DNA from 2 places in the Peribacillus sp. YIM B13481 genome. Region 2 is predicted to be linked to the other one. Evidence: riboswitches for the same ligand, from Rfam matches in the RefSeq annotation. Region 2 holds a riboswitch; the other holds the start of a gene.
What was found. Region 2 has a riboswitch for S-adenosylmethionine ahead of ACFX4X_RS24040 (sugar ABC transporter substrate-binding protein). Riboswitches for the same ligand answer to the same signal wherever they lie in the genome.
Positions count from the first base shown of each region.

Region 1: it holds a riboswitch for S-adenosylmethionine, as region 2 does, so the genes downstream of both, ACFX4X_RS19970 (YezD family protein) here and ACFX4X_RS24040 (sugar ABC transporter substrate-binding protein) in region 2, are expected to answer to the same signal.

Region 1 covers NZ_JBHZPE010000044.1:24,960-31,173, forward strand. The annotation lists gene pdxS (pyridoxal 5'-phosphate synthase lyase subunit PdxS) at 1-612, shown strand, start outside; gene pdxT (pyridoxal 5'-phosphate synthase glutaminase subunit PdxT) at 614-1,213, shown strand; gene ACFX4X_RS19955 (SDR family NAD(P)-dependent oxidoreductase) at 1,380-2,126, shown strand; gene ACFX4X_RS19960 (TetR/AcrR family transcriptional regulator) at 2,261-2,848, shown strand; gene ssuE (NADPH-dependent FMN reductase) at 3,074-3,607, shown strand; SAM riboswitch class I at 3,887-3,993, shown strand; gene ACFX4X_RS19970 (YezD family protein) at 4,192-4,308, shown strand; gene ACFX4X_RS19975 (phosphoadenylyl-sulfate reductase) at 4,495-5,199, shown strand; gene sat (sulfate adenylyltransferase) at 5,230-6,214, shown strand, end outside.
Region 2 covers NZ_JBHZPE010000081.1:5,361-11,574, forward strand. The annotation lists gene ACFX4X_RS24035 (GTPase domain-containing protein) at 203-2,944, shown strand; SAM riboswitch class I at 3,041-3,146, shown strand; gene ACFX4X_RS24040 (sugar ABC transporter substrate-binding protein) at 3,263-4,375, shown strand; gene ACFX4X_RS24045 (sugar ABC transporter ATP-binding protein) at 4,432-5,934, shown strand; partial or broken gene ACFX4X_RS24050 (ABC transporter permease) at 5,936-6,214, shown strand, end outside.

The sequences.
Region 1 (6,214 bases), on a different contig from region 2:
ATTCTGGAATCCATGGGAGTGGACTATATCGATGAAAGTGAAGTGCTGACTCCTGCCGATGAAGAATATCATATTTTAAAAAGTGATTTCACAGTTCCTTTCGTTTGTGGTTGCCGTGATTTAGGCGAAGCTTCACGCCGTATTGGCGAAGGAGCATCGATGCTTCGTACAAAAGGAGAACCAGGTACGGGTAATATTGTGGAAGCTGTGCGTCATATGAGAAAGGTACAGTCCCAAATTCGTAAAGTGAGCATCATGAGTGATGATGAATTAATGACTGAAGCAAAAAATATCGGTGCCCCTTTCGAAATTTTAAGAGAAATCAAACGGACAGGAAAATTGCCTGTAGTTAACTTTGCAGCTGGCGGAATTGCCACTCCAGCAGATGCAGCGCTTATGATGGAATTGGGAGCAGATGGCGTATTCGTGGGATCTGGTATTTTTAAATCAGAGAATCCAGAAAAATTCGCATCGGCAATCGTTCAAGCTACTACATATTTCACCGATTATGAGTTGATTGGCCGGTTGTCCAAAGAGTTGGGCAGTGCAATGAAAGGAATTGATATTTCTAAACTAGCTCCAGCAGAACGGATGCAGGAACGTGGATGGTAATATGATAACTATCGGTGTTTTGGGATTACAGGGTGCAGTCGAAGAACACTTGAACCAAATCAAAGCTGCCGGCCAACAAGCAATAATAGTAAAAAAACCCGAACAGTTGCATGAAATCGATGGCTTAATCATTCCAGGCGGAGAAAGCACTACGATGAGAAAGCTAATGGATCGATACGGATTTATGGAACCGATCAAAACTTTCTTCGAACATAAAAAACCTATTTTCGGTACATGTGCGGGGATGGTATTGGCGGCCAAAGAATTGAATGGTGATGAGAAGGCCTATCTTGAACTAATGGACATTTCCGTGAAAAGAAACGGGTTTGGCCGCCAAAGGGATAGTTTCGAGGCCGAACTATCAATCAAAGGACTGGAAGAACCTTTTAAGGCAGTTTTCATCCGGGCGCCATTCGCGGATGGTATTGGAGAAGATGTGGAGATATTGGCTGTTTATGAAGAGAATGTTGTGGCTGCGAGACAAGAACATGTCCTTGTCAGTGCTTTTCATCCAGAATTAACAGGGGATGATCGTTTCATGCAGCTTTTCATAGAAATGGTGAAGACATCCATATTTAAAGAAGAATTGAAAACCTGTTAACCAAAGTAAAAGCTATCCTATCATTAGGACAGCTTTTACTTTTATGCATTATTGACTGAAAGTGATTAAAATAATATATTGCTTGAATTTACTATTCTATAGTTCTATAATAAAAAAAGTAAGTATTTACTTACATTTTTATTTTGGCTTTGAAAGGGGAATGTATATGACAGCAAGAGTTGCAGTTATTACAGGAGGAGCAAGCGGAATTGGCCGAGCAGCATGCTTGAAATTCGCAGAAAAAGGGGACAAGGTCGTTGTTGCGGATTTTAATGATGAAATGGGACAGGAAACCGTTGAACGGATTAAAGCGGATGGCGGAGAGGCCATTTATGTAAAAACGGATGTTTCTAAGCTTGAAGAGGTTGAAGCGTTAATCAATAAAGCGGTGGAAGCATACGGAAGGATCGATATCATGTTTAATAATGCCGGCATCGGGGGCGGTGGGATGATCCTCGATCAAGATATGGAAGGGTACTTCAAAACGATTGGTGTGAACCAGCATGGAGTGGCCTTTGGAATCATGGCAGCGGGACGAAAAATGAAGGAACTAGGTAACAATGGTGTCATTATAAATACAGCCTCTGTGTTTGGCTACTTAGCTTCCCACGGGACTTTCGCCTATCAAGCGTCTAAAGGCGCCGTAAGGATGATGACACAGACAGCTGCTTTGGAATTGGGTGCTTACGGAATACGCGTAGTGGGCATTGCACCAGGGGGTGTTGACACTCCAATCATACAAGGCTATAAGGATATGGGAATCATCGATAAATTGCATGCAAGTCAAATGCGCGGTAAATTAATTAAGCCAGAAGCAATCGCAAATGCTGTCTATCTATTATCTTTGGAAGAAGCGGATGCAATCAATGGAAGTGTAGTCATGGTTGATGATGGCTATGCATCTTTTAAATGATTTTCTATATATGATATTTGGGAATATTGATTTCTATAGATCAATGGTAATATTGACCGATTAGCACCATCGAGATATCATGGGAAATAGATTGGTGAAACCGGTCTTATCTTTATAAAAGAAGGTTGATATTTTTGAAAAAAGGGCAGCAAACCAAAGAACGAATCATAAATGTAGCCCGGACGCTTTTTGCCACCAAAGGTTTTGACATGACAAGAACGAATGAAATTGCCTCTGCATGCAATGTTTCCGAAGCTACTATTTATAAATACTTTGAAAGCAAAAAAGATTTGCTTCTGGCTACAATTACTCCTAATGAAAAAGAGGAGTCTGAAGACGGGACTAGCCATCTATCTACGGATGATCTTGTGGAGAATCACGTTTGCACCATGATAAACAAAATTCTGGAAAATAAAGAACAATTTTCGATATTATTTCGGGAAACGCAATTCGATCAAGATATTTCAAAGCAATATGTGGATCAGATTTTCAAGCCGAATGCCAAACATGTAGAAATACAAAAAAGAATAGATAGCGGAGAGATACATTATATTTCTGATATTATTCTATTTAATGTAGGGATCATTTCCTTCACATTGGCGTTATCCACTCATTATGAGATTCATCAACAGAAAAAGGAACCATATTTTACTGCTGAGCGAATTAAGAGCATTGCTCAACTTTTGGTTTATGGTATTCATGGGAAAAACAATCATACATAATAAAACGGTCATATTTAAAGGCATGAGCATCAAGTCGTAAATATGACCGTTTTATTTTTGAATGGGTAGCGATCATTCTTATTGACGAAGTCAATTCGTGAATTAAATAAACAGGTGTGTAAAATTTGACTTATATTTTTCAGACTATTACGATAAATACATACTGCACGATATGACATTATGAGGATTTTATCTGGAAATCATGTAACATGGAGGGGATTTATAATGAGCGAAATCGTAATTTTATCAGGAAGTCCAGCGGTTCCATCAAGAACGGACATATCACTAAAACATATTCAATCTTTAGTTGAAAAAGAAGGATTTACCACAACTTATTACTCAATTACGGAATTCTCAGCAGATGATTTATTCCAGGGGAAATATAATAGTGAAGAAATTTTAAAGCTTTCAGAAAAAATTCAAGAAGCTAGAGGAATTATTATTGGTTCACCTGTATATAAGGCCTCTTACACAGGCATATTGAAAGCCTTGATTGATATGCTGCCAGAAGGAGCTTTTAAGGGAAAGCCAGTGCTGCCAATTATGATTGGCGGAAGTAACAGGCATTTATTGGCGATAGACTACGCGCTTAAACCATTAATTTCAATATTGAAAGGCGAGCCGTTGCAGGGCATATATTTTGTGGATAAGGAAATAGATAAACAGAATTCAGAAAACCCGATTAATGATTTGAATTTAGTGGATCGGGTTCAGAGTCAGGTTCAGGAATTTGTAGAAGCGATTCAATTAAGGAATTAATGGCTGCAAGCTATCGACTTCAACAAAAGGACTGGTATTCGAATATTTTTTTTAAAAATAATTCCAGACGTCAATAATAGGCTAATTAATGAAATAGGCGCATTTTTTTGGAGACTTTAACTAAAAAAATGAGTCTATTTTCGTATTTAAATGAACATAAAATCATTAATGGAATAGTGTGTATAAAAATAACAGTTCATCCAGTATATTAAACCAAGTTAATTTATAAGAAAACTCCATTGACAAGGATTAAATTTATGTTAATATTTAAAATAATAAAACTTATCCAGAGCGACGGAGGGAATTGGCCCTTTGAAGTCCAGCAACCTGCATGATATGCAAGGTGCTACATCCAACAAAATGTTGATCATTTTGGAAGATAAGGTAATGAATATTTACCTTGGAATCTTTCCATCATGGAAAGATTTTTGTTTTTCGAAAAAATTATTGGCAAACCATAGCAATGTAAGGTTGTTAGGAATTATATAAATTTAAGAAATTCGTTTAATCAGCCTCTAAAAAAAGATATTCCGGAATTCCTTAAAGGGGGAACAGGTTTGGATAAAGAGAATCAGCTTGCAGAAATATTTGAACGACTTCAAGAAATGCTTAATTCAATGAAATATGGATCCATTACACTTATTGTCCAAGATGGTAAAATCATTCAAATGGAAAGAAATGAAAAACTAAGAATTAAATAAGGTATCTGCTGACTAGAAAAACTAGAGGCGGGTTTAACTGATATAAAAAGAGTATTGGTTAGATTCGTCTCTTTTTCCTAGGATCATATAACTCGAGAAGATTACAACGGGAATGGATCTACAGTTACTCTAACCTGTGAAACATAGAGCAAGTTCTTAGAGGGGGTAATAAAGTTGGCTGCATTAATAAATTATAAAAATTTCAACACCGGGGATTTACCTGCATTTCCTGAAGATAGTGAGACAAAAGGTGCTTTGGAAGTTCTGCAATGGGCGAATGAACAATATGGAAACAAACTCATTTATGCCTGTAGTTTTGGTATTGAAGGCATCGTGCTTACGGATTTATTGGCGAAGGTCAACCCATCGGCAAAAATTGTTTTCCTGGATACAGATGTACATTTCGAGGAAACTTACCAACTGATCGATCAAGTGAAAAAGAGATATCCAAAGCTTTCGATCGAAATGAAGAAACCTGCCTTGACGCTTGAGGAACAAGCAGCGGAATATGGAGATGAATTATGGGTTAGTGATTCCAATAAGTGTTGTAACATCCGGAAAATCACTCCGCTTACTGATGTGCTTTCAACGGCAACAGCCTGGCTTTCTGGACTGCGGAGGGAGCAATCCGAAACAAGGGCGCTGACCGAGTATATCAACAAGGATAATAAGTTCAAATCGATTAAAATATGTCCACTCATTCATTGGACATGGAAAGATGTTTGGCGTTACGCCCACAAAAATGGACTTCCGTATAATATCCTGCATGATAATGGATATCCGAGCATTGGCTGTAAAACGTGTACAGCACCTGCCATCAATGCCGATGACTTACGCTCAGGCCGTTGGCAAGGTGCGCAAAAAACAGAATGCGGATTGCATTTATCTTAAAATAAATAGAAACCATAGGGGGAAATTAGCATGACAATCAGTCTACCGCACGGAGGAACATTAATCGATCTTTGGGAACCAAAATATGATTTTAGTAAAATAACAAAGTCAATCGAAATTGATGAAATAGCATTAAGTGACCTTGAATTGATAGGCACTGGTGCCTACAGTCCGATTAAAGGATTCTTTACGAAAAGTGATTATGAGACAGTTGTCAAGGATATGAGACTTAGCAGCGGCCATGTTTGGAGCATCCCGATTACGCTGCCTTTGACTGAAAAAGCTGCAGAATCTCTTATTATAGGTGAAGAAGTGAAGCTGACTCATGAGGGTGAAACATATGGGGTCCTCTCCGTTTCTGATATTTTCACTCCCGATAAACAATTGGAAGCGACTTTAGTATATCAAACGGATGATGGGGAGCATCCTGGAGTAAGAAATTTATATAACCGCGGGGATGTATATGTCGGCGGAGAAATAAAATTAGTCAAGAGAATAAAGCGTCCGCTATTTCAAGCCCATTATTTGGACCCAGTTGAGACAAGGAAAGCCTTTGCTGAAAAAGGCTGGGAAACCGTTGTCGGATTCCAAACGAGGAACCCTGTTCACCGTGCGCATGAATACATTCAAAAGACAGCTTTGGAGATTGTCGATGGCTTATTCTTAAACCCTCTTGTAGGGGCCACTAAATCCGATGACATTCCGGCAGATGTACGAATGGAGAGCTATAAAGTGCTGCTTGATAAATATTATCCCAAGGATCGTGTCTCTCTTGCCGTTTTCCCTGCTGCCATGCGTTATGCAGGACCAAGAGAAGCCATTTTCCATGCGATGGTCCGTAAAAATTATGGTTGCACCCATTTTATCGTCGGACGTGATCATGCGGGTGTGGGCGATTATTACGGCACATATGATGCTCAAAAAATCTTTGGGAATTTTAACGCGGATGAATTAGGGATCACACTATTATTCTTTGAACATAGTTTTTACTGTAAAGCATGTGGCAATATGGCTT
Region 2 (6,214 bases):
GTTCCATTCGTTTCTGTTTTAAAATTGTAAGAGTGGTGACATGTTGTTACCATATTGTTTTGTTAAAATAACATTTTAAGGTTTTACAAATGATTTTCTTAACTAAAGGAACCTATTAATTGCATGTTAGGGCTTCTTGACTGCTTTTCAAATTAGTGATTATCCTTTAATTGAAAATATGAAATATATCGGGGGAATAAAGATGGACGAACGGCTGATCGGGAAAAAATATTATGAAACGATGATTGAGGATACAAGGAAACACCCCATTCAAGCTTTGGGTGAAATGTTTCTCGTGGAACAAAAAAAAGAAAGAGCGGATTTAACGGCAATTCGATTCGCTCAAGGTGAAGTATACTTTCAGCACCATGACTTTGAAGCAGCCATTTTTAAATGGGAAAACATAGAAGGTGAACTTGGTTCATGGGCGAAGAAAAACATCGCTGATGCTTATTTTGAACTGGAAATGTATTCAACCGCAGAGGATATTTATAAATCCGTCGATACGAATGAAGCGGTTTTGAAAACGGAGGTTCTTTTGCAACTGTTTTCCCTGTACATAGTTGAATCTAGAAATGATTTGGCTTCCAAAGTCGTGAAAGAAGCAGTAGAGTTTCAACCTGACTATCCGAATGTCACGGAAATCGCACGAGCCTTTTTTGAAGAACAAAAGGATTGGAACAGTGCGGTGGTATTAGCGGCGAATGAAAGTATCCGTACAGAATCAATGGGCTGGTTCGATGTGCTGAAAACGTATATCCAGCAGGGGGTTGCCCAATCGATGGATCCGGACTACTTTTCAACTGTCCTTGGTTCGCTATACACACTTGACCAGGGTCGTTTCGAAAAGGTGACGGTTGCCCTCTGGAAAAATTATAAATATACCGATTCTTATTTTGAATGGCTAAGAGTGATTAATAACTTGATAGATACCATCGAATTAAACCAAGGGGATGTATGGGATGAGCTTTCCGTCTATTACAGGGATGCATATGCAGGTCTGTTGGAAGGAACGCACCTAATCAAAGATTTAAGCCCTGTCGTGCCAAGGTTGCTGGAAAACTGGCTGAAAATCGCAGATGGGGAGCTTTCGCTGTTTGCGGCGGCATCCGCGCTGTCCTGGAATGAAATCTTCCCGGATACGATTAATGCGCTGGTCATTCAGGATGCAGAAAGCCTGCTTTCGAAATCGCCTAAATTGGGAGGCGGACTGGAAGCGGGAGAGAAACTGTTCAATTCTATCATCCAATGGGCTGAAGAGAATGATTTAAGGGTTGGCAATAAGCTTAAATGGATGGTCGAGGGGCTTAAGGATACCGGAAATTTCAATCTTCTTCTTGTGGGAAGTACAGGAAATGGCAAGACATCCTTTATACAGTCAATAGTTGGCGAGAGCATCGCTGCCGAAGATCATTCTTCACTAGTCAGCGTCAAAGACGGGGATGATTTGGAAATCCTTGAAATTACCGATACAGATAGCAAGGTTGTCATGGAGCTAACTGAATTGGATGAAACACGCCGCCAGCGCGGGACTATTGTCGATGTGACGCTTATTAGTGACTATCTTAGAAATAATCGTCTGCGATTATTGGATACACCGGGGTTCAATGGGGAAAAAAGCGTGGAATCGGATTTCCAAGGCTATTTACATGGCAGTGATGGCCTGATGTTCGTTCTTGATGCCCGGGCGCCTTTCACCGGTAGTGAACGGGACCTGTTATTGGAAATTCAAATGATGGCTCCGAAACTGCCGATTCATTTCTTATTAAATAAAATGGATACGATATACAGTGATCAAGTCGCGGTCCGGATGGAAGACGAAACATGGGATAAAGTGAATGCATATTTCCCGAATGCGAAAGTGTTCGCTTTCTCTAAACTTTATGACAGCAAGCAGCAGTTGAATGACCTTTCTGCATTCCTTCAATCGAATTATCAAGATGATAATTGGAAAGAAAGAAGATCTGAAAAAATCCTTGCTTTCATTCGTAAAACTTTATCTTATCTGTTAGAAAAACGGACAGCCAATGAACGGAAATGCGAGCATTCCATCTCTTGGAATGAACAGATGGAAGTCAAATTGAATGGTGCGGTCAATCAACTGGCTGATTTAGAAAAAGAAAAAAGTGAAAATATCATAAGGTCGTACCGTGTGCTTAAGGATGAAGTGAAAAGTCAGCTTTCTTCTAAAATTCCTGAATTACTGAGAGATTGCTCTAAATCGTTAACGGAAAGCAGTGATTTCAGTCAGGTCCATATACAGTTGAACCACGAAATGAATGAGCGGATTCAAGCCTTCATTTCTGACAAGATCATGCCTCAATATTACCGTTCTCTTCAAGATTGGATTGCTAGTTCCCAAATGGAGTTCTCACAAAGCCAACAGTTTATGGATGAGATGAGTGCCGGATTCAATGAATTATACAAAGAAGAACGGATTATGCTGGCAGGTGACTTCAGGGTATTGGATGACTGGCGCCGTGATGCTGACCGGATGACAAGCAGTATCCGCATCGATGACGTTAATATCCTTTTGCGAAGGACTCCATCACAATTGCTGCTTAAAGGAGCAGGAAAGCTGTTTGGGGCAATACCGCAAAATAAAGCCAATATGTACAATCGTTATAAGAAATACTTGGAAAGTGAAGATTACCAGGATGTTGCGGAAATGATCACTGAACGCTTCCTTACCCAATTTGGATTGTTTGAAAAATCTTTAGATCGGGACATCTCACTTTTCTATCGCAGCTCATTTGCCTTACTTCAAAAAACAATAGAGCAAACGCAGACAGAAATTAAAGACTACCAGGCTGCATTGGAGCATATGAAAGAAAATCCGGAAGTTTACCGTGATCCGATCACTGTGTTCGAAGTGAAACTACGTCAGTTGGAGAGACTTGAAAAAATTGAGAAAAAGCGTCTAGCCCAGCTTCAAAGAAAATAAAAGTAGTAGGGAACATTTCAAATATTCGAAAAACTATTGACTTTACGACTATATCCCTATAAAGTGATAATTACGAAAAACGTAACACGATATATTCTCTTATCAAGAGTGGCGGAGGGACTGGCCCTAAGATGCCCAGCAACCGTTCCATTAGGAATTGGTGCTAAATCCTGCAAAACAGAAATGTTTTGACAGATAAGAGAGGGATAAGTCTGCAATACAGCTGATTAAACCTCTCTATTACTAGAGAGGTTTTTATTTTATGATTTACACCAACTTAACTGATAAGAATAATAAGAGAATGTGGAGGGAAACAAGATGGGAAGATCTATTAAAGGGATATTCGTTTCAGCCATCACTTCGGCGTTGCTTTTAACGGGTTGTTCTACAGGACAGAGTTCCACAGAATCGAAGAAAGAAGAAAAAGTATCATTTGAAAATGTACCGGAAAGATTTGCTGATGGGGAAGGGGCCAAAATAAAAGTGATCCGTAAAATTGGCGGTGATGATCATACGGCCCAGTACCTTGCTGGAGCGAAGGAAGAAGGAGAAGCAATGGGCTTTCAAGTGGATACGTATACAGCCAATGGGGATACGGCTAAATTCCATGATGCGATCGCGCAGGCTTTGCAGGAAGATTATGACGGCTATATCATCTCCCATGGTGATGATGCAGCAACAGTGAATGACGTTCAAAAGTTGGTTGATGCAGGTAAAAGCGTTGTCACATTCGATTCAATTAGCGATTTATCTAAAATAGAAGGTGTGACATTAACTTCACAGGATGATGAAGCGTTGGCAACACTGGCTTTTGATAAACTGATAGAAGAACAGAAAGGTGAAGCTGCGATTGCTTACCTTTGGGTGGATGGTTTTCCTCCAATGGTGAGAAGAAATTCAGTTTATCAGGAAAAATTAAAAGAAAATCCTGGAATTAGGGAAGTCGAAAGATTCGGAGTGGCATCTGCAGATACTTCGGTTCAAACACAAAATGCAGTAGCCGCAATGCTGAATAAATACCCAAAAGGTAAATTGGATGCCATTTTCGCAACATGGGATGCCTTCGCTATCGGTGCCGCCCGGGCGATTAAAGAAGCGGGCCGCGATGAAGTGAAGATATACGGAATTGATGTATCGAATGCAGATCTTCAGGAAATCCAATCGGCCGCTAGCTCATGGTCCTACACGGCAGCCGTCGATCCCAAGTTGATTGGTGCAGTGAATATGAGGATATTGGCAAAAAAATTAGCGGGCGAAAAAACACCGCAAACCTATGACTTAGAGGCATCACTTATTTCACAAAAGCAAATCCAAGCCTCAAAAGAAGCCGTAAACATGGCAAATCTGTCTGGTATTGTCGAAGGATGGGGTGTATCAACGGAATTTGAAGAAGATTGGATGAAAGTTTTGAAAGCTCATTATAAAAAGTAAAAGGGGACACTCTCTTTCAAGTGAAGGGAGTGTCTGTTCAATAAGGGGGAATGGACATGGGCACGCAACTTGAAATGAAGAAAATCTCGATTGAATTTCCAGGAGTGAAGGCGCTTAGTGAAGTTGACTTTTCTATACAATCAGGGGCAACCCACGCATTGGTCGGTGCAAACGGAGCAGGGAAATCGACGTTAATGAAGGTTTTATCGGGAGCCCATGTTCATTATTCAGGTGACATTTTTATTGATGGGATAAAGCAGGATATCCGCTCGCCCAAAGCGGCGCAGGAACAGGGGATTCAAATAGTTTATCAGGAAGTAGATACGGCCCTCATCCCTTATTTAACCGTTGGGGAAAATATAATGTTGAATGATATGGTCCAAAACATGGGAAAAAAACAGATAGTTCAATGGAAAGAGCTACACAACCAAGCCTCTTTAATTCTTGAAGATATGAAAATTCGTGTCCCTTCGAAAAAGCTGGTAAGAGACCTTACTTTGGCTGAAAAACAGATGGTCCTGATAGCAAGAGCCGTTTCGACAGAATGCAAATTCCTGATTCTCGACGAACCAACTGCTCCGTTAAGTCATACAGAAACGACAGAACTTTTTCGAATTGTAAATGAATTAAAGCAAAAAGGTGTTGGAGTCATTTTCATTTCACATCGTCTGCCTGAGATTTTTGAAATCTGTGAGGAAATTACGATCATGAGGAATGGGGAGCTTGTCACTTGTCGAAAAATGGAAGACATCACCCGTAACGAAGTGATAGAGAATATGCTAGGGAAAACCATGGATGAACAGTTCCCTGAAGTGAATTCTTCGATTGGCGACGTTATTCTGGAAGTGAAGGGATTGTCAGATACAGAGAAAGTTAAAAATGTCAGTCTGCATATTAAAGCAGGGGAGATAATCGGCTTGGCAGGGTTGGTCGGGTCTGGGAAAACGGAGTTGTGTAAAAGCCTTTTCGGTCATACTTCGATTACAGCAGGTGAAATCATCCTAAATGGCCGAAAGCTTTCTTTGAAATCTCCGCACCAAGCAGTAAAAAGCGGTCTGGCACTTATACCTGAGGAACGCAGGAAAGAAGGGGTCCTTGTTCAGGAATCAGTATCGGCGAACTTGACTGCAGCCAGTATCGGCAAATTCTGCAAGACATTCAGTTTTGTGGATCGTAAGGCGGAAATGGAAAAAGCGAAGGAAATGATCGCAAGTCTCGGCATAAAAACTCCTTCCGGGGAGGTGAAAGTAGAAAACCTTTCAGGTGGTAACCAGCAAAAGGTTGCCATTGGAAAATGGCTTATAGCCGCTGCGGATGTATACATATTCGATGAACCAACGAAAGGTGTCGATGTTGGAGCCAAGAAGGATATATTCGAAATGATTGCAAAGCTTGCGAGGGATGGGAAAGCGATCATTTATGCATCATCCGAGCTCTCCGAAATCATTGGCATTACTAACCGGACATACGTGTTATATGACGGGAGCACTGTCATCGAACTAGAAACAAGCAAAACGAATGAAGAAGAACTACTATTCTATTCAACAGGAGGAAATTAGGATGAGTACACCCATTTCTGTTACACAGACAGCGAAAGCGAAGAAAAAGGTGGACCTGTTCGAATTTTTCTATAAATACGGCACAATATTAACGATTGTCATTCTAATTGGAATTTTTGCCGTGTCCAATCCATCTTTCATTCAAACTACTAATCTGATCAACATCCTGCGTTCCATCTCAATCGTGACCATCATTGCGATCGGCATAACGATATCCTTGACAGTGAATGGGTTCGACCTTTCCGTCGGCTCCGTCGCATCATTGGCCAATGCCATCGTC